Regions from separate parts of the Blautia sp. Sow4_E7 genome, predicted to be linked through region 1. Evidence: predicted binding sites of a transcription regulator. Region 1 holds the regulator's gene; the other holds the start of a gene.
What was found. The regulator Rex, encoded in region 1, represses fermentation and respiration genes when NADH is low (regulators of the CRP and FNR family bind a similar motif). The targets are predictions, from matches to a motif close to ATTGTTAANTANTTAACAAT.
Positions count from the first base shown of each region.

Region 2: the regulator Rex is predicted to act here: its motif matches at 9,084-9,103, upstream of ACTQ50_RS00160 (phosphoketolase family protein).

Region 1 is NZ_JBQKLL010000002.1:144,195-155,232, forward strand. It holds gene ACTQ50_RS02270 (NAD(P)H-hydrate dehydratase) at 1-1,258, opposite strand, end outside; gene ACTQ50_RS02275 (redox-sensing transcriptional repressor Rex) at 1,453-2,106, opposite strand; gene ACTQ50_RS02280 (ATP-binding protein) at 2,375-2,956, opposite strand; gene ACTQ50_RS02285 (PAS domain-containing protein) at 3,134-3,976, opposite strand; cyclic di-GMP riboswitch class I at 4,050-4,125, opposite strand; partial or broken gene ACTQ50_RS02290 (response regulator) at 4,275-6,896, opposite strand; partial or broken gene ACTQ50_RS02295 (extracellular solute-binding protein) at 7,395-8,138, opposite strand; gene ACTQ50_RS02300 (ATP-binding response regulator) at 8,221-10,545, opposite strand; gene ACTQ50_RS02305 (substrate-binding periplasmic protein) at 10,529-11,038, opposite strand, start outside.
Region 2 is NZ_JBQKLL010000001.1:32,872-43,909, reverse strand. It holds gene ACTQ50_RS00200 (peptidoglycan D,D-transpeptidase FtsI family protein) at 1-750, shown strand, start outside; gene mraY (phospho-N-acetylmuramoyl-pentapeptide-transferase) at 862-1,818, shown strand; gene murD (UDP-N-acetylmuramoyl-L-alanine--D-glutamate ligase) at 1,879-3,234, shown strand; gene ACTQ50_RS00185 (FtsW/RodA/SpoVE family cell cycle protein) at 3,404-4,531, shown strand; gene murA (UDP-N-acetylglucosamine 1-carboxyvinyltransferase) at 4,553-5,821, shown strand; gene ACTQ50_RS00175 (cell division protein FtsQ/DivIB) at 5,828-6,970, shown strand; gene ftsZ (cell division protein FtsZ) at 7,142-8,293, shown strand; gene ACTQ50_RS00165 (DUF1540 domain-containing protein) at 8,427-8,747, opposite strand; gene ACTQ50_RS00160 (phosphoketolase family protein) at 9,129-11,038, shown strand, end outside.

The DNA.
Region 1 (11,038 bases):
AGGCATCTTTTAATACACAGACACAGCCTGTTTTCTTGGCAAACTCCCAGGCACTGGCCGCGGGGTCTGCTTTTAGTTCGGAAATTGTCCTGCCGGTAAGCCGGCTCATTTCTCCCATGTGAGGGGTAAGAATGGTCTGCTGGTTCAGCGATTCCATCCACTGGGGATTCATAGCCAGAAGGTTCAGGCCATCTGCATCCAGTATAACAGGTTTTCCTGCTTTTGTCCCGTTTTTCAGAAACCAGAGCAATCTTTCTTTTCCACTGCTTTCGGTGCCAAGTCCCGGACCGATCACCAGCACATCACACCAGTTTAAGTTTTTCTCATTGGACGCTTCGTCAAATTCACAGCTCACCATAGCTTCTGGAAGAAGGCTCTGCAGCGGGATCCGGTTCTCTTCCACAGTCTGGATCTTTACCATACCAGCTCCCCCGTGAAGTGCTGCGCTGGCGCTTAAATAAGCGGCGCCGCACATGCCTTTCGAGCCCGCGACCAAAAGTATTTTTCCAAAGGTTCCTTTATTTCCCCAGGCAGGTCTTGCAGGAAGTGTTTCCACATCCCTTTTCTCCAGATGCCAGGCTGCCTGATCTGCAAGTTCACTGCCATCACGATCCCGGTCATAGATCCCGATGTCCGCCACCAGGATCCTGCCAGCGTATGCTCTGCCAGGGAAAAAGCACAGCCCCCGTTTCCGGTATGCAAAGGTTACCGTCAGATCTGCCTGAAAAGCAATTCCAAGAACTGCTCCCGTATCTCCGTGAATGCCAGACGGAATATCCACCGCCACTTTATAGGCTCTGGTCTGATTCATACTGTGGATGATTTCCTTATAAGTTCCGGAAATCTCCCTGGACAACCCAACGCCGAAAATCCCGTCTACTATAACAGTATATTCATCCCATACCGGGTTATTCGTTGCGGGAACGCCATAGTTCCTGGCAATTTCCCACTGGTGTCTGGTTTCTTCGGTCATTTTGTCCGGATTTCCTGCAAGATAGATTTCGGAATGTATCCCGGCAAGATGAAGAAGCCTTGCAATGGCAATCCCGTCACCGCCGTTATTGCCGGAGCCACAGACGGCCAGTATCCGCTCTTTTTCTAAGTTTCCAGGACTGTTTTTCTTTTCCAGATACTTCCGGATCTCTTCTGCCGTGGCAAGCGCCGCCCTCTCCATAAGAACCAGGGAGGGAACATGCATATTATGAATAGTACCATAGTCAAGAAGCTTCATCTGACTGCAGGTCACAACTTTTTTCATAAAACCACTCCTAACATTAGAATAACTTTTGGGCTCCGGTTGCAGTTCACTCTCTGCCCATTAACCGCTAAAGCCATTTTCAAACACGCTCTAATGCAAAACTGCCGCCCGGTCTCCTGTAAATCTTTCAGCGAGACAAGCAGCAGTCCTCTTTGACCTTTTGTTGTTACTGTCATGTCCTTCACAGTAACGTTTTATTCTTTGTTTTCTTTATGCTCGTTGCGGTACTGGCTTAAATTATAAGACAGTGCCATCAGGCTCTCAGACAGATGAACATTCTCCACGATCACGTTCTCAGGAGCATCAAGATCTGTATGTGCAAAGTTCCAGATTGCCTTGATTCCATTGTCAATGAGAACCTTCGCCATCTCCTTGGCCTTGTTCTTCGGCAGAGTCAGAATGGCGATCTCTACCTGATTCTCTTTGATAAATTCTGGAAGGTGACTGATCATCTGAATCTCAATTCCCCGAACCGAAATTCCTTCCAGAACCGGATTTACGTCAAAAATCCCAACCAGACGAAATCCTCTTTTCTCAAAATCCCCGTAATTGGCAAGTGCCTGTCCCAGGTTACCTGCACCAAGAATGATCATAGGATGAATGGTGTCCAGTCCTAAGATCTTACCAATTTCTGTATAAAGATATTCAACATTATATCCATAGCCCTGCTGTCCAAAACCGCCGAAATTATTTAAATCCTGGCGGATCTGTGATGCAGTCACATGCATTTTCTTACTAAGGTCATTGGAAGATATACGCTCAACTTTCTCTTCCATCAGCTCCCCCAGATAGCGATAATACCTTGGCAGTCTTTTGATCACTGCCTTTGAGATTTCCTTCGCCTCCAAAATGTTCCCCTCCTTGTTTCCGCTGCCTAAATTTTCCGCGTCACACTATGTCAATTATACCTAAATGTTATTTTCTTGTCAATTAAAGTTGTGCAGAATTACAAATATTTTGCAAATTCAGTTACTGTTCACTGGTAACGTTCCGCCAGGTGTTTTTTTGAGCGAAGCTCACAGAAAACCCGGGAACATCGGCGCGAAATCATGCGAATGCATGATTTCTGTGCATCGCGAAGTGTGTTGCTGGTCACGGAGTGAACAGGAACCAAATTCATAGTATCAGGATAAAGCTCACAAAAATCCCTTTTTCTTCCAATAAAGCGATTGCTATTTCTGCATTTAAATCATTATCCTCTGCCAAAAGAACATGCAAACCATGTAAATCCATATCGTTCCTTAACTTTTCTTTCTCTTCCGTAAATCCATGTTCTGCTATAATCAGAGGGATTTCTACCGTAAATGTTGAGCCAATTCCCTGTTTGCTGCTGACCTTAATTTTCCCACCCATAAGATCTACATACTGTTTGGCAATGGCCATTCCCAGTCCAGTTCCCTTATAACTGGTTCTTGCCCCATCATTTTCCTGACTGAACTCATCAAAGATTCTGCTCTGAAACTCCTCACTCATACCAATTCCGGTATCTGATATACGATAGCGTACGATTATATGATGCTCATCATTACCCGGACCGTTTTCTGCAGCAAATGAAATGGTACCTCCGTCTTTTGTAAATTTGACTGCATTGCTGATAATGTTGAGCAATACTTCCCTGATTCTGAGTTCATCTGCCATCACATAGGGATTTTTAAGCTCTTCTCTTGAAACACAAAAATTAAGGTCACGGTTTTCCATATATCCTCTTGCAATCGACAAAACAGTATTTATCATATCCCAGAGATCTACCGGTACTGGTTTATATTCCAGTTTACCACTTTCTCACTTTTATCCCTTTACGTGGCATTCATTGATTCGTGCGGATTTTATACAGTTCCAAACATCTGATCAAAAACAGCAAGTATAGTATTTATATCAATTTTTACTATAATGAAGTGCATTTGACAATTCTTCATTCTTCTGCAATGCACTGACATCCTGATAGGTCACATAGATATATATTTTCTTACCCACAACAAGATAAGAAAAATCTGATTGCATATAGAACCATTTTCCCTGCGGATTTCTTTTTCTATAAAAAATATTTGTATGTGGATGCTCTATATTGAGGTTTCTCACAGATTCCTCTACATATTGCTGATCATCCGGATGTACTGTTTCGCAAAAAGGTTTCTTCTGCAACAGCATCATCTGCTGCTGTGTAGTTTCCATCATCTCTGCAAAGCCCCGGGTAATAAAAACAGGATCATAGCATAGCGTTGTTTTTGCGTCCTCCTCTTCTGAAAGGATACAAAACAGAACAGCACTGTTTTCAATAGAACGCAACGTCGTTATAAACGCCTGCTGCTGTGGAACTGTATAGTCCTCCACAAACAGGAACACATTTTTTGTATCTGCACTTTCCCTTGTAAAGTCAAACTGCATGAAACGCATCTCGCCATTCAGCATAAAATTGATCATAACATGATGCATGATGTGTTCTGCTGTTCCTTTTGCGATTGCTTCCATCGTCATCTGCTGTTTTACACGATTAAGATCATCTATATTGCCAGATGCATAACGCATTATTTTCTCACAGATATAATCCTCATACATTTGCTCATCTGACTCTGGAAAAATATTTTCACCATTTAACAGGTTTGTATCCTGATGAAGCTTTATGCATTTTCCTGTATTCTCAAAATCAATGTACAGGATTTCTATATAATGGTTTTTTAGAGCTTTTTCATATATTGCAGCCTGAACCGCTTTCTTCAACAGCTGAATTCCTCCTTCTTTTCTCATGTACTATTAAATGAAAAACACTGTCCTACGGACAGTGCACCTCATTTCATGCAACTGGCTGCCATTTTAAAGGCCCTGTAGCTTTGCGTCCCAGACTTTCATCTGGTTTGCCGATTTTCTTATTATAGCTTTTAAAATTATGCAAAAACTGATTTTATTATACTCCCCTACTCCACTTTACACAAGAAAAATTTCACCGCTTTAACGCTTAAAAATAATTTAAAAACCTGCTAAAAAGTTGTTAACCGAACTTCTTAGCAGGTTCTTATTACTAATCTGTCAGATTATTTTGTAACGTACTGATCAATTCCTCTAGAACGATTGGCTTGGATAAGAATCCATTCATACCACATTCCAGCGCTTTTTTTCTGTCCTCGTCAAAAGCATTGGCCGTCATGGCAAGGATGGTGATTCCTGCCAGTGCCGGATTCCTAAGGGCACGGATCTGCTTCGTGGCCTCATATCCGTTCATTACCGGCATCTGCACATCCATCAGCACCAGATCATAACCGTCCGGTTTCGACCTCTTGACCTTCTCAACTGCCTCTGCCCCGTTTTCTGCAGTATCCACCAGGAAGCCATATTCATTAAGGATCTCCACCGCAATTTCACTGTTCAGTTCATTGTCTTCCACAAGCAGTATACATTTGCCTCTGAAATCTGAGCATGCCGCCGGAAGAACAGGATTCTCCTGCTCAGCCTGATTCTGGCCAATGGCAGCCATCAGGGTATCTCTGATATCGGACATAAACAGAGGTTTCGCGCAGAATGCAGTTACCCCTGCAGCCCTGGCTTCCACTTCGATGTCTGACCAGTCATAAGCAGTCAGAATAATGATCGGTGTATCGTCACCAAGACTGCGGATCTGTCTGGTGACCTCAATACCATTCATATCCGGCAGACGCCAGTCGATGATATAAGCATGGAAGGCATCCCCAAGCTCCATAGACTGCCGTGCACGCAGAACAGCCTCCTTACCGGAAAGTGTCCATTCCGAACGCATTCCAACCCTCACAAGCATTTTTGTCACGCTGTCACAGGTATTAAAATCGTCATCTACAACCAGAGCCTTAAGGCCTTCCAGCTCTGCAATCTTCTCTATCCGGTGATTCTCAGGCTGAGTCCGGAATGGCAGACGGACGATAAATTCGGTACCTTTCCCCTGCTCTGTCCGGACCTCAATGGTGCCGCCCATCATATCCACAATATTCTTGGTGATGGCCATGCCAAGTCCTGTACCCTGAGTCCTGCTCACAGTGGAAGTCCGCTCCCTCTCAAAAGGAGAAAAGATCTTCTTCACGAATTCCTGGCTCATGCCAATTCCTGTATCCTTCACCCGGATCTCGTACAGTTCACTGCCTCTTTGGAGCCCCGGATACTGTTTCAGCCGGACAGAAACGGTTCCGCCAGCAGGAGTAAACTTGATCGCATTGGACAAAAGATTCAGCAGCACCTGATTCAGCCTCGTCTTATCACAATAGACATCCTCATTTGTCACATCCATGGCATCCATATAAAGCTCCAGCTGTTTCGCATGGATCTGCCCGCTGATGATCGTCTTCAGATCATGAAGCACATCCGACAGACTGACCTCCGTTTCTTCCAGATGGATCTTTCCGCTCTCAATCCGGCTCATATCCAGGATATCATTGATCAGGGAAAGCAGATGGTTACTGGAGGAAAGGATCTTTCCCAGATAATCCCGAACCTTGTTTTTATCATCAATATTACTTACAGCCAGTGTGGTAAAGCCGATGATCGCATTCATTGGTGTCCGGATATCGTGAGACATGTTGGAAAGGAAGGTACTCTTGGCCCTGTTTGCTGTCTCCGAAGCACGGACTGCCTCAGAAAGTGCCTGGTTCATTTTCCAGTCAGCGGTACGGTCCGACATAACCAGGATGTATTTCTTTTTTCCGTCTATCTCACTGCCCATTGCAATATTATGGAACCAGCGTTTTTCCCCTGTGTTCTGATGAACATATTCAAAATCCCATTCTCTTTGTTCATTCACCCGGATTTCCTCCAGATAATTTTTCTCCGGATTTTCATGTTCCTCTGGATGCATTTTTCCCAGAACACGAATATTTTTGCGGATCTGTTCTACCGTAATGCCCAGCAGCTTTTCCACATTCGGGCTGACGTAATCTGCCTGATATGTTTTGGCATCCAGCATCAGGAAAACGTCATCCACATTCATTGACAGCTTTTGAAACAGTTCGTCCCTGTACCGGATCTGTGTGTCCTTTCTTCTAAGGCTTATCCTGTTTTTTTGGATAATAAGGCTGATAAAAAAGGCGGCAATACAGAACACGACAGCAGCCACAAGGAACATTGTGCTACGCTGCAGGCTGTTCATACTGGCATTGACAATATCCGCCTGTACAAGTCCCAGAAATACCCAGTCCTGAATATCCGATTTTTCATAAACCAGATAATAGTTTCTTCCATCCAGATCTACCAGCAGCGCACCGGTATGTCCCGCTTTAAACTTCTCCGAAAGCTTATTGACCTCTTTCTCAGACATATCAGAATGCTCTCTCAGAACACCGAAGAAATTATATACATTCCCCCATGACTCAGAAGAATGATCGATCACAACACGGCCATCCGGATGAACAATAAAACTCTGTGCATTTCCATTGAAAGCAGAAATATCCAGTACATCTACGATATCAGAGTTTTCATAGGCAATGGCAATGGCATCATATTCAAATCCCTGATAGCTTCCGTGCGCCCTGGGAGTGGCAAAAACAAGCAGCTGGGATTTTCCTGGAACTGCTGCATTTGATATCACATCCTTTCCCTGCCGGATGTCCTCTTCAATATCTTCCTGTAATCCAAGGTATCCGTTTTCCCCTGTCACCAGCTTATAGTTTCCGTCGGCTGACAGACCATTTGGCATGATCATGTCACCCGCCATTTTTTCTGTATAACCGGCTTTCAGCACATTTCCCGTAAAGCTGTTTCCGGTTGCGAGCAGCACATCCGTACCATAAATGCCGCGCAGGGTGTTTGCCATAACCGAATATGCCGCGTTCCCGCCACTGCTATGAAAGCGGTTGGAATAGGATTTCTGTGAATCCAGCACGGTATTCTCTGAAGCAGCTTCTTCCGCAAGAAGCTGGGTATTAAATGACTGATAGGCCTGCTCTGCATCGTATTCTCCTGAGATCATCTTAGACACCACATCCTTGGAAACGGAGAAAAAGTCATTTGACGCAATGCGGATATACATATGATTTTCTTCGATCACAGGTTTCACATCCTTCAGATACTCCGTAAGCCTGAACTCCACATCCTGGCTGTAGCTCAACAGATCCTGTCCATCACTAATGATCCGGTTCTGTGCCTCCTCTGAAAGCATTGTATTCAGCACCTTCATTGCTTTCTTCCGGCGCGCTTCGTCCTGTGTCAGGTCGCGGTTTAAGGCCACCTGGAAATATGGGGTCGTCATCAGCCACTTTTCGCCATTCTCCTGAAAGAATGGCAGAAATGTTGTGTTAATGCCCTGATCCTGAAACATTTTTACACCCGCTGAGCTGCCAAAGTACATGGCAAGTTTACCACTCTGGTACATCTCAACGATATCATCATAATTCATGTACAGATCATCCTGGTTCAGCCCTGTATCCTGGATAAACTGCTCCATGCGTTCAAAAGCCTGAGGCCAGACGGTACCATCCAGACCTTCTCTCTTTGTATTATCCGGGTCACTGTAGGTGGTGCGCCACTTGCGTCCGTCTACAGAAGACAATTCTGATGCAGACAGACCCTGCAGTGTTTCCATACAGGTATAATCGTAATAATAGTCTGCAGTAAAGCCACGGATTCCCACCTCGTCAAATGCCTGGCAGGCAGAGACAAAGCTTTCATAATCGGTTGGCAGCGGAATCTCATACTTTTCAAAAAGGTCCTTGTTCACTACAAAACCGTGGGCATCTGCACACACGGGAAGCCAGTTTACGCTACCATCCTCGTTCATAAAACTGCTGAGGTAGGTATCATAGACAGCACCTGCCTCATTGGTTGTGGAAAGATCCATCAGACTGTCCTTCAGCGGACTTGCGTCATGCAGGGAAAACCGGCAGCAGGTAATAATATCCGGCAATCCACCGTTTTCATCAAGAAACATATAAAAATCCAGATCATTATTGCCGACTACAAATTCAACATTGATATCCGGAAGCTGTTCCTGGATGTATGGTGCATATTTATCATACAGGTTGGTGCTCCATAAATACACTGTGATGGTTTCTGCATCTTCTTTTTTCTGCAATTTTTCTGTCACAGCCTGACAAAAGTGATATGGCTGTCGCCATCACCAGAAGTGCAGCAAGTAACTTATTCCGTTTTTTCATTATGACCCCCCTGAAATTGTGTTTCATCAGTTTATGAATTACCTTTATTAATAATTTTCCATCAACAGGCTTTGCTATATGTTCATCCATTCCTGCTTCTTTTGCCCTCAGTCTGTCCTCCGTGAACGCATTTGCTGCCATTGCAATGATCGGAATCACCTTTGCATCCTCTCTGTCCAGAGAACGGATTTTCTTTGTAGCTTCATAACCATTCATAACCGGCATCATAATGTCCATAAGAATGACATCAAATTCACCAGGTTTACTTTTTCTGAATATCTCAACAGCTTCCTGTCCATTCCATGCTTTCGTCACCTCAGCGCCTACATTCTGGAGCATAAATTCTGCAATTTCCATATTCAAGTCATTGTCTTCTGCCAGAAGAATATGCAGTCCCTTTATAGAGTTTTCTGATACATCCTTCTGTTCTTCACGTTTATCCGCATCCAGATCTATTTTGAACGGAACCCGGATCACAAAGGTGGTGCCTGCGCCCTCTTCACTTTCAAAGGTAATGGTTCCACCCATTTTCTCGACCAGATTCTTTGCAATCGGCATTCCAAGTCCTGTTCCGGCAAATTTTGTGCGGCTTCCTGTGTGTTCCTGTGCAAATGGTTCAAATACACATTTCTGGAACTCCTCAGTCATTCCGATTCCGGTATCCCGGCAGACAAATTCCATTGTGGTCATTCCCGGCTGTTCGGATGGGATTTCCATGCAGCTGATATAGATATGTCCGTTTTCTCTGTTATATTTCACCGCATTGGACAGGATATTCATCATCACACGTTTCACATACCCCGGACTTCCAATAAAATCCCGGTGTGTGATTTCTTTTTTCTCCCACTCGATCCGGATATTCTGTTCTGCAGCCATCTGCTTGATCACAGCAAATACTTCCCTTGAAATACTGCTCAGATTAAATGGAATCTCTTCCAGAACGATTTCGCCTGACTCAAGCTTACTCATATCCAGGATTTCATTTACCAGTTCCAGCAACAGATTGGACGCCTTTTTCACCTTTGTCCTGTATTCCGTCTGTTTCTCCAAATCATCTGCATAATGTTCTGCCATATTGACCATGCCGCAGATTCCATTGATCGGAGTCCGGATATCATGGCTCATCCGCTGGAGAAACTCTGTTTTTGCCTCATTGGCGGCTTCTGCCTTTTTTGCAGCTATCAGAAGTTCTGCCTTATATTTTTCATCTTTTTCCTGTTCCTGTTTCCAGTGCACCAGATTGGTTCTGTATGTCCAGAACCAGAATGTGCCGAATATCAGAAAATAGAGAAAAATAACACTTATCACACTTAATGGAAGATTATGGAACACCTCTGTATCCGGAAGATATGCATAAATATAGTAATCCCTCTGCTTCAGCATGATTCCGTAGCATCCGCTCCCTTCATTCTTCAAATGAAAAATGTGCTGACTGTCTGTATGCCCCTTCATTGCCTGAACAACTTCGTTGTCAGCCGTATTCTGCCCCAACAGGCTCTGATCATTGCTGGCAACAACGATTCCCTCGTCTGCAACAATAATCGTTCCATCCTTCCGGGTACTATAGCCATTTAAAAGACTTTGCATCGTCAAAGTATAATTTCTGGTAAATTCAGGAGATGTGTAATAGTAGATTGCAACAATACCCGGTGCATCTTTTCTGGCACAGGCTGCAATGTCAATATAGGATCCATCTTCCCTGGCAAACCGTTCTGAATAAGATCTTTCTTCATATCCGGCAAAATCCATGATAATTTCTTTTTGCAGATACTCCGTAATCTCATTAGCCAGAGCCTCGTCCGTGCTGTATTCACAGTCCGTCTTTCCTTCTATATCCAGTACAATGATACCATCCACCCAGAGAGTCTGCAGGTTTTCTTTCAGGAACTCCTGGCTTAGCTGTCCGCCGTTTTCGATTTCCATGTTAATATTCGTACTCATCTGTCTGGCACTTTCAATTGAACGGAGAAGACTTTTGGATTCGGAAGATTCATTATAATGGGTGTAGGTGGAACACTGCACTTTGACATAATTTACAATCTCCACCATTCTTTTCTCTGCTTCCGCTTTTTCTATATGGAAGAAATAAAACAGAGAGACTACAGCCACACAGATTCCAATCAGACCTCCGATCATCTGGATTCGTTTTTCTTTTTTCTTTCTCTTAATATCCAAGGTCATCCACCTCCAGATACTTCTGGGGATCATCCAGATATTTTTCAATAATTTTCAGGGATGTGCCATCCTGACGCATCTGTTCCAATGTCTGTTCCATCTGTTCACAGATTCCTCTGTCATCACCTTTTGCAAAAGCGACACCTATTCCGGTGATCATCAGAGGCTCTTCCAGGATACGGAAGCTTGCATCATAATCCTTCATATACTGGACGATAGATTCCTCATGTGCAGCAACTGCATCTACATATCCTTTCCCCAGAAACGTATAAATCAACTCCCGGTGTCCGAGACTGATCAGATTTGCCAGTTTGGGGATTCTATCATCTGTCCGGTTCAGAAAAATACCTTCCGGTTTGGTTGTGGACTGGACAGCCAGGTTCTTTTCCTCCAGATCGCTCAGTTTATAGATGTCACTATTCTCATTTACAGCGACCACCTGGCGGCTTGCTATGTACGGTCCTGCCCAGCAGTAATCGTCAAGACGTCCTTCCATGGA
Region 2 (11,038 bases), on a different contig from region 1:
GTGGTGACAGTGAATGACCGGTTTTTTTGTCCAGGCTATAAGCTGGTGGATGACAGGCAGATCCACTGTGCAAGGCGTACCGGGCATGGTTCCCAGAGCTTTGTGGAAGGTGCCCAGAACTCCTGTAACCCGGTCTTTATTGAAGTGGGACTCCGCCTTGGTGTAGAGAATTATTATCATTATTTCCAGCAGTTCGGGCTTTTGAAAAAGACAGGAGTGGATCTGCCAGGAGAAGCCGGGACCATTATGCACAAAATGGAAAATATGGGAAACGTGGAGCTTGCAACTGTGGCGTTTGGCCAGTCCTTTCAGATCACACCCATTCAGCTGGCGACAACGGTCAGTTCCCTGATCAACGGAGGCAGAAGGATCACGCCCCATTTTGGTGTTTCTGTGCTCAGTACAGATGGAACCAGCGGAAGAAAGCTGGAATATCCGGTGGAAGAGGGGATCATTTCGGAGAAAACATCGGAAACGGTCAGGGGAATCCTGGAAAAAGTGGTATCTGAGGGCTCAGGCAGAAATGCCCAGATCGAGGGCTATACCGTAGGCGGAAAGACCGCCACTTCCCAGACCCTGCCCAGAAGTGCCAACCGGTACATTTCCTCGTTTCTTGGGTTCATGCCCGCAGAAGATCCGCAGATCCTGGGGCTTTGCATTATCCATGATCCAAAGGGCGTGTATTACGGGGGAACCATTGCGGCACCGGTGATAAAGAATATTTTTGAGGCTGTGATCAGTATGAAATAATATCTTTGGAAAACCAACCTTTGGGTTGATAAATAAGGGGAAAAGCTTTATACTATAAGGTGCTTCAAAAATTTAAGAACGAAAAAACGAAAGAGTTAAAGAGGTGTGAGGATGGAATTTCATATTGTGATCCCGGTGCTGATCTCCTTCGCGATCAGTACAGTATTAGGACCTGTTATTATTCCTTTTTTGCGTAAGCTGAAAATGGGACAGACAGAGAGAACAGAAGGCGTACAGTCCCATCTGAAAAAGGCAGGAACCCCCACAATGGGAGGCGTGATCTTTCTGATCTCCACGATTATTACGTCCCTGTTTTATGTGAAAGATTATCCGAAGATCATTCCCGTATTGTTCCTGACTCTGGGATTCGGACTGATCGGTTTTCTGGATGATTATCTGAAGGTAGTGCTTAGAAGATCCGACGGACTTCTTCCGTGGCAGAAATTTCTGCTTCAGGTGGTTGTAACCGGTATTTTTACCTTCTACCTGCTGAAATATACAGATGTGTCCCTGACCATGCGCATCCCGTTCTGGGGAGGACATTATCTGAACCTTGGCTGGCTTGCCATTCCGGTACTGTTTTTCGCTGTGATCGGAACGGTTAACGGTGTGAACTTCACAGATGGCGTAGATGGTCTTGCGACCAGCGTTACCCTGATCGTGGCCGTATTTTTCACTGTGGTATCCATTGGAACCCAGTCTGGAATTGAGCCGGTTACCTGCGCCGTTATCGGCGGACTGATGGGATTTTTGCTTTACAATGTATATCCGGCCAGCGTATTTATGGGAGACACCGGATCCCTGGCACTTGGCGGATTTGTGGCTGGTGTGGCTTATATGCTGCAGATGCCGCTGTTTATCCTGATCGTTGGACTGATCTACCTGGTTGAGGTACTGTCCGTTATGATTCAGGTAACCTATTTTAAAGCCACACATGGTAAGCGTATTTTCAAAATGGCTCCCATCCATCATCATTTTGAGCTTTGCGGATGGTCGGAAGCCAGAGTGGTTGCAGTGTTTACCATTGTAACTGCAATTATGTGCCTGATCGGACTTTTGGCCCTGTAAGGGCAGCCCTGGATGACCTTTCGGTTATCTGCTTGTAAGGCATTAAGGAGGAAATGAATCATGGAATTAAAAGGAAAAAAAGTTCTGGTTTTCGGAGCTGGAAAAAGCGGGATCGGCGCAGCTGACCTTCTGAACGCAGTTGGTGCCTGCCCTATTCTCTACGACGGAAAAGCAGATCTGGATAAAGAGAGCGTATTACATAAAACAAGCGGCAATTATGAACTTCCCATTTATGCAGGCGAGCTGCCGAAGGAAGTTCAGGAAAGCCTTGACCTTGTAGTATTAAGTCCTGGTGTCCCAACAGACCTTCCCATTGTGAAGGGCTTTTATGATCAGGGACTTCCGGTATGGGGCGAGGTAGAGCTTGCTTACCAGACTGGCAAGGGTGAAGTTCTTGCAATTACCGGAACAAACGGAAAAACTACCACAACAGCGCTTCTTGGCAAGATCATGTCTGATGCCCGCCCGTCTGTATTTGTGGTTGGAAATATTGGAACCCCTTACACCTCCAAAGCACTGGAGATGAAGGAAGAGACCATTACCGTTGCAGAGATCAGCAGCTTCCAGCTTGAGACGATCTGGAAATTTGCTCCGAAGGTAAGTGCGATCTTAAATATTACCGAGGATCATCTGAACCGCCATCACACAATGGCAGAATACATCCGTGTGAAAGAACTGATCACCAGCAACCAGGGACCGGAAGATGTATGTGTCCTGAATTATGAGGATGAGGTCCTTCGTGAGTTTGGCAGGAACCTGGTACCGAAGACGGTATATTTTTCCAGTGCAAGAGAGCTTGAGCAGGGTATTTTCTTAAGAGGAGACCAGATCATCCTTCGCACTGAGAAAGAAGAGATTCCGGTTGTGAAGACTGGAGAGCTGAAGCTTCTTGGTACCCATAACTTTGAGAATGTGATGGCAGCGGTGGCCATGGCCTATTATGCTGGCGTGGAGATGGAGAGCATCCGTAAGAGCATCTGTGAATTTACAGCTGTTGAGCACAGAATCGAGTATGTAACAGAGAAGAACGGTGTGGCATACTACAACGATTCCAAGGGAACCAACCCGGATGCAGCCATCAAGGGAATCCAGGCTATGAACCGTCCTACACTTTTGATCGGCGGCGGATATGACAAGGAATCCAGCTATGATGAGTGGATCCAGGCATTTGACGGCAAGGTCAGATATCTGGTACTGATCGGACAGACCAAGGAGAAGATCAAGGCAGCAGCCGAGAAGAATGGTTTCCATGACATTATCCTCTGTGAAGATCTGAAAGAGGCTGTTCAGGTATGCGCAGATAAGGCAAATGCCGGAGACGCAGTCCTTTTATCTCCTGCATGTGCAAGCTGGGGACAGTTTGACAATTATGAGCAGAGAGGCGAGATGTTCAAGGAGTATGTGAGGGCACTGTAAATCCAGTGCATTATTACAGCTGGCAGGCTGTGCAGCAGAACCCCTGACAGATTGTCTGCTTTGTACCGTTGGAACAGGAGTGCCGGCTGGCGCGGCAGATTTATCTCATAGAATGCTCAGGCGCGGCATATGTTTGAACTAAGGCATGAGACGGCAGGAGCAGACCTCTATGATCCGGGAACAAAATAAGAAAACGAAAACAGACACGGTCTTATTGATCCTAGTGCTGCTTCTGGCAGTATTCGGACTGGTCATGCTGTTTTCCATCAGTGAATATAATGGCAGAGTACGCTTCGGCGACTCTGCCTATTATTTTAAAAAGCAGCTTTTTGCAACCTCCCTGGGGCTTCTGGCTATGTACATAGTGGCAGAGTCAGATTACCGTTTCTTTGTCCGGCTGGCTCCGGCGGCTTACCTTTTATCTATGGGACTTTCCACCGCTGTCCTGCTTGTGGGACAGGAGATCAACGGTTCCAAAAGATGGCTGAATTTTGGTCCCTTGTCCTTTCAGCCTTCGGAATTTGCGAAAGTGGCAGTGATCCTGTTTCTCACCTGGCAGATCACCAGAAGCAAAAAGACCACAGCCGGATTCTGGTTTATGTGCAGGACCATGATGACGCTGCTTCCGATCGTTGGTCTGGTAGGCTCCAATAACCTGAGTACGGCGATCATAATCCTTGGAATCGGTGTTGTCCTGATTTTTGTATCCGATCCAGGATATGCCAGGTTTATTGGAATGGGCGTGGCTGGAGTAGCCGTGATCGCTGTATTTCTGGCTGCGGAGAGCTACCGTATGGAGCGTCTTGCCATCTGGCGGAATCCGGAAAAATATGAAAAGGGGTTTCAGACCATTCAGGGACTTTACGCTATCGGCAGCGGCGGGCTCTTTGGAAGAGGCTTTGGGAGCAGCCTGCAGAAGCTGGGATTTGTGCCGGAAGCCCAGAATGACATGATCTTTTCCATTATCTGTGAGGAACTGGGGCTGACGGGAGCTTTTTTTCTCATAGTCATATTCGGACTTCTTATGTGGCGGCTGATGGTGATCGCCCTCCACTGTAAAGACCTGCAGGGAACCTTGATCTGCGGCGGGCTTATGAGCCATATGGCCATACAGGTGATCCTGAACATTGCAGTTGTGACCAACACCATTCCGAATACAGGGATTACCCTTCCTTTTATCAGCTATGGAGGAACGTCGGTGGTATTTCTTCTGGGGGAGATGGGGCTGGCCCTAAGTGTCAGCCGGAAAATGGATGGCAGCATTTTATCACCAGATGAAAAAAGACGCATACAATAGAAGGTAAGAGGCCCTTTAGGAGTGAATGGCTTGGATGACCGGATTTACATTGAGGGAGGACACCAGCTGAAAGGAAGTATTCGGATACAGGGCTCCAAAAACGCGGCGCTGCCTATGATGGCGGCCTCTCTTTTGCACCGGGGAGTCAGTGTGCTGAAAGGCTGTCCGCGGATTGCGGATGTTTTTTGCATGGAAGAAATTCTGCAGAATCTGGGTGCCGTGACCTGGTGGGAGAACCAGGACCTCTATATGGATTGTGAAAATGCTGATAAATGGTCGGTGCCTTTTTTATTTACCGGGAAAATGAGGTCCTCTGTGATCCTTCTTGGTGCGCTTCTGGCAAGAAATGGAAAAGGAAGCCTGGGGTATCCCGGCGGGTGTGTGATCGGAAAAAGGCCCATTGACCTGCATCTTCTTGTGCTTCGGAAGCTGGGCGCCGTGATCACGGAAGAAGCCGGGCTTCTGATGGCAGAATGCCCCAGATTGCAGGGGACGGTTGTGTCTTTTCCGAAGAGAAGTGTAGGGGCAACCCAGCAGGGAATTTTGGGAGCGGTACTGGCAGAGGGGAAAACAGTGCTGGAAAATTGTGCCCGGGAGCCGGAAATCCAGTGGCTCTGCCGTTATCTACGTTCTATGGGAGCGAAGATCGAAGGGGATGGTACGGACCGGATCTGCATTTATGGTGTGGAGCGTTTAAAGGCAGGTTCCATGCAGGTTCCTCCGGACAGGATCGTGGCTGGCACTTACATTTGCGCCGCTGCCATAACCAGAAGCCAGATCACCCTGGAAAATCCACCGGAAGGGGAACTGGAGGCCTTTCTGGAAGTATATCGGAAAATGGGTGGACAATATAAAGGTAACAGTGGTAAACTATTAGTCAATGGAGAACATGTTCAAAAGCCGGTGGAACTGTTGGAAACCGCAGTTTATCCAGGATTTCCCACAGATCTTCAGTCCCCTGTGATGGCAGTGCTTGCCACGGTAAAGGGCAGAAGCTGTATCCGGGAGAATGTTTTTGAGGACCGCTATAAGGCTGCACAGCAGCTGGTGAAGATGGGGGCCGATATCCGGGTACAGGGAAAGGAAGCCGTGATCCATGGGGGAAAGGAATTTCATGGAGCTATTGTAACGGCCTGGGAATTAAGAGGCGGTGCCGCGCTGATCCTTGGGGCACTGTGTGCAAAAGGGGTTACAGTACTGGAGGGCTATTCCTATGTGCAGCGTGGCTATGAGCATATCTGCCAGGATCTGAATACGCTGGGAGCAGCAGTAAAAAGGATGCAGGAATAACAATATATGAAATCACTGAAAATGAAGCTGATCTATAGAAAACATAAGAAAGCAATTTGGGGAGCCCTGGGGGCAGTTCTGCTGGCAGGCCTGGTCTTTTTCTTTTCTTATTTTCATGTGACAAGTGTGGAGGTCATGGGAACCACACGTTATTCAGATGAAGAAGTAAAGGCGATGGCTTTGCAGGGAGCGTTTACGGATAATTCCGTTCTTGCAGTTTTGCTCCATTCCAGGGTAGATGTGGAGGACGTGCCTTTTGTGGAAGGGTTCAATATTACAAGACTTTCCCACAACAGTATCTGTGTCAGTGTGCGTGAGAAGAAGGCTGTGGGCTGTATTCCCTATCTGGATAATTACGTTTACTTTGACCGGAATGGCACTTTTATTGAAAGTTCCCGGACAAGGGACGAGCTGGTACCTTTTTTTGACGGCATAGAGGTAAGCCATGTGATCGAGGGGGAGAAGCTTCCGATCAAAGGCAGTTCCGTTCTTACCACTGCGGTGGCACTGTCCACTATTTTTCAGAAAAATCAGGATATACCGGATCACATTGAATTTGATGCTAGCTATGAGATTACCCTTACTTATGGAGATATTCAGGTCATGCTTGGCAAGGATGAATATCTTGAGGACAAGATGATGCGGGTGAGCGCTATTTTGCCCAAGCTTTCCGGCAAAAAGGGAATCCTTCACCTGGAGAACGTAAATGACAATTCCAAAACCATTACCTTTGAGCAGGATCTGGGCGAGAATGGAACCATAGAGAGTGTGGATACCCAGGCGGCCTATGAGAATGCCCTTGCAAACTGGCATGGAGGCTATGACGAGGAAGGGGACTACACTGGTGAGGGTGAATATGACCAGAATCTGAACTATGTAGGACCTAAGCCTACAGAGGAGAGCATTGCTGCAAATGGGAGCTGGCTTGGGGGCTATATGGAGGATGGAAGTTATACCGGATATGGACAGCTGGATAAAGATGGAAATTATGTAGGCCCGAATCCAAACGAAACCAGTGAGGAAGGAGACGGGGAAGACACTGGAGACGGAAGCACAGACTATAGTGAAGATTATAGTGAAGATTACAGCGAAGACTACAGTGGAGACTATAATGAAGACGGCTATGACAGCTACGATGAGGAATATTAAGGAAATAACCGCGGATTTCGAGAAAAAAGTATAAAAAAAACAAAATTAGTGGTTGATAAATTCTCAAAAAAAATATATGATATAGCTATATGCAGCTTGGTATATATTTGCTGAAATTAAAGATAAAGGATATAAGGTAGAAATAAAGGAGGAAGTACATTGTTAGAGATAATGTCAAATGAGGCGGAATCCTCTGCAAAGATTATTGTAATCGGAGTAGGCGGCGCCGGAAATAACGCAGTAAACAGAATGGTTGAAGAGGCCATCGGCGGGGTAGAGTTTGTAGGAGTAAATACAGATAAGCAGGCTCTGACTCTGTGCAAAGCTCCAACTGTACTTCAGATCGGTGAGAAGATTACCAAAGGTCTTGGTGCAGGAGCACAGCCTGAGGTTGGACAGAAAGCAGCAGAAGAGAGCATTGAGGAAGTGAAACAGATCATCGAAGGTGCTGACATGGTATTCGTTACCTGTGGTATGGGCGGTGGAACCGGTACTGGTGCAGCTCCGGTTATCGCAGCAGCAGCTAAGGAAATGGGTATCCTCACTGTAGGTGTTGTAACCAAACCTTTCCGTTTTGAAGCTAAGACACGTATGAACAACGCACTTGCAGGTATTGAGAACCTGAAGAAGTCTGTTGATACATTGATCGTAATCCCGAATGACAAGTTACTGGAGATCGTTGATCGCCGTACTACTATGCCGGAAGCACTGAGAAAGGCAGACGAGGTTCTGCAGCAGGCCGTTCAGGGCATCACAGACCTGATCAATCTGCCGGCTCTTATCAACCTTGACTTTGCTGATGTACAGACTGTTATGACTGATAAGGGTATTGCTCACATCGGTATCGGTGAGGCAAGAGGCGATGATAAGGCTATGGAAGCTGTTCAGCAGGCTGTATCTTCTCCGCTGCTTGAGACTACCATCAAGGGTGCTACACATGTTATCATCAACATTTCCGGTGATATCTCCCTTATGGATGCAAACGATGCAGCAAGCTACGTACAGGAGCTTACAGGCGAGGACGCAAACATCATCTTTGGTGCTATGTATGATGACTCTGTTGCTGATTATGCAAGAATCACTGTTATCGCAACTGGTCTTGCTGACAATGTACAGGCATCTAACCCATTTGGAAATAAGGCAAGCAACTCTGTATTTGCAAACAAGAGACCTGCTTCCACTACCACAACTGGCGGTGTAAAACTGAACATGCCATCTTTCAGCATGCCGACTATGAATGCTACACCATTCACAGCGAAGACACCATCCAGCACTGTTCAGAAGAAGGACATCCAGATTCCGGATTTCTTAAGAAACAGATAGAAAATAGAGAGTAAAAAGGCCCTCGCACATTTGTGCGGGGGCTGTTTTTTTCGCGGCAGGCGCGCCAAAGTTTGTGTTTGTGGAAAAAGTTGGCGGATGCCGCCTGGTTTTGGCTGCTTTAAGACTTATAGACTTAGCACTGGCACTGGAAAGTGTCGCACTTCGTCTCAGAACATGTCTTGGCACCGTTTCCGGCTACGTCGATAGCAGCTGCGGTACATTTGCAGTCTTCGTTGTAGGTACAGTTGTGGGCTTTACAGTCAATCTGGATGGTTTCACATCCACAGCCGTTTTTGGCGCTGTTCATAGCTCCCTGGCTTCTTTCACGGAAGCTTCCGCAGGATGTTTCATCAGCACTTCTGGCACTGTCACCCATCACGTCAATCTCCCCTCTGGAGCAGAGCATATCTTTGTTGTAAGCACAGGTTGTTGCGGAACATTTTAAGATTGTCATGTTTTTTACCTCCTGAGTTTCATTTTTTCGTAATTGTGTTATGAAACGTAATCCTGTTTTGCAGGATTCTTTTTTTATCTTTTCCTGAAAGGAAGAAAATATACGTGAATTTTTATAAGAGAATTTTAGAAGAAAGGTAGATGTCGCTTGAGGCGACTGCTTCGATAACGAGCCAAACTCGCAGAGTGTGTTTTGTCCCATTGAGAACAGTTGCAGCGAAATCAGAAAATGGGAAGATTTTTCAATAACAGATTTTTTTTTCGCTTAGGACAAAAAAGAACTATAATTATGTCAAAAAAAGAACTTGCGGTATTAAGGCTATCAGTTTACAATACGCTTGACAAAAAAAAGACAATCTAACTCGATGGAAAGGAGTACAATATGTCTGAAAACACCACATGTCTGGAAAAACAGCCATTATCAGAAGAACTTCTGAAAAAAATGGATGCGTATTGGAGAGCTGACAACTATCTCTCCGCAGGACAGCTTTACTTACTGGATAACCCGCTTCTTCGTGAGCCGCTGACAATGGATCAGGTGAAGAAGAAAATCGTTGGTCACTGGGGAACTGTACCGGGACAGAACTTTGTCTATGTTCACTGCAACCGTGTGATCAAACGTTATGATCTGGATATGATCTACATTTCCGGTCCTGGACACGGCGGAAACTTCCTGATCGCAAATACTTATCTGGAAGGTACATACAGCGAGGTTTATCCGAATATCAGCCAGGACGAAGAGGGTATGAAGAAAATGTTCAAACAGTTCTCATTCCCGTGTGGAGTTCCAAGCCACTGTGCTCCTGAAACACCAGGCTCCATCAATGAGGGTGGTGAGCTGGGATATTCTATCGCACATGCTTTTGGTGCTGTATTTGATAACCCGGATCTGATCGCTACTACAGTTGTTGGTGACGGAGAGGCTGAGACTGGTCCTCTGGCAACTTCCTGGCAGTCAAATAAATTCCTGAACCCGATCACAGATGGTGCCGTTCTTCCAATCCTTCATCTGAATGGATACAAGATCAGCAACCCGACTATTTTCTCCCGTATTTCCCATGAGGAGATTGAGAACTTCTTCAAAGGCTGCGGCTGGAAACCATATTTTGTTGAGGGTGACGATCCAATGGAAATGCATCGCAAGATGGCAGAGACCATGGATACAGTGATCGAGGAAATCAAGGACATCCAGAAGCATGCCCGTGAAAACAACGATCCTACAAGACCAATGTGGCCGATGATCGTTCTTCGCACACCGAAGGGATGGACTGGACCGAAGGTTGTAGACGGACAGCAGATCGAGGGTACTTTCCGTGCGCATCAGGTTCCGATGACAATGGAGAAATCGGAGCATCTTCAGCAGCTGAAGGACTGGCTTATGAGCTACCATCCGGAAGAACTGTTTGATGAGAATGGACGTCTGATCCCAGAGCTTGCAGAGCTGGCTCCTAAGGGAAATGCACGTATGGGTGCGAACCCACATGCAAACGGCGGACTTCTTCTGAAGGATCTTCGTCTCCCGGATTTCCGTGATTATGGAATTGATGTAATTCCTGGAAAAACAAAGGCTCAGGATATGATAGAGCTTGGCGGATATATCCGTGATATCTTCAAATTAAATGAAGAGAATAAGAACTTCCGTATTTTTGGACCAGATGAGTCTATGTCTAACCGTCTGTATCGTGTATTCGAGGCTCAGAACCGTGACTGGAATGCTGAGATGGTTGATAATGATGATTGTCTGGCTAGAGATGGACGTATTATGGACAGTATGCTTAGTGAGCATATGTGTGAAGGATGGCTGGAAGGTTATCTGCTTACCGGACGTCATGGTTTCTTTGCAAGCTATGAGGCATTTATCCGTATTGTGGATTCCATGGCAGCACAGCATGCAAAATGGCTGAAGGTTACCAATCAGCTTTCCTGGAGACAGCCGATCGCGTCTCTGAACTTTATCCTGACTTCTAACGTATGGCAGCAGGACCACAACGGATTTACCCATCAGGATCCTGGATTCCTGGATCATATTGCCAATAAGAAGGCAGACGTTGTACGTATGTATCTTCCACCGGATACAAACTGTCTGTTATCCTGCTTCGATCATTGTATCAAGAGCAAGAATTATGTGAATGCCATTGTTGCTTCTAAGCATCCTAGCTGCCAGTGGCTGACTATGGAGCAGGCGGTTAAGCATTGTACCCAGGGTATTGGTATCTGGGAGTGGGCTAGCAATGATGCTGGCGAGGAGCCAGACGTTGTGATGGCTTGCTGTGGTGATACTCCTACGCTGGA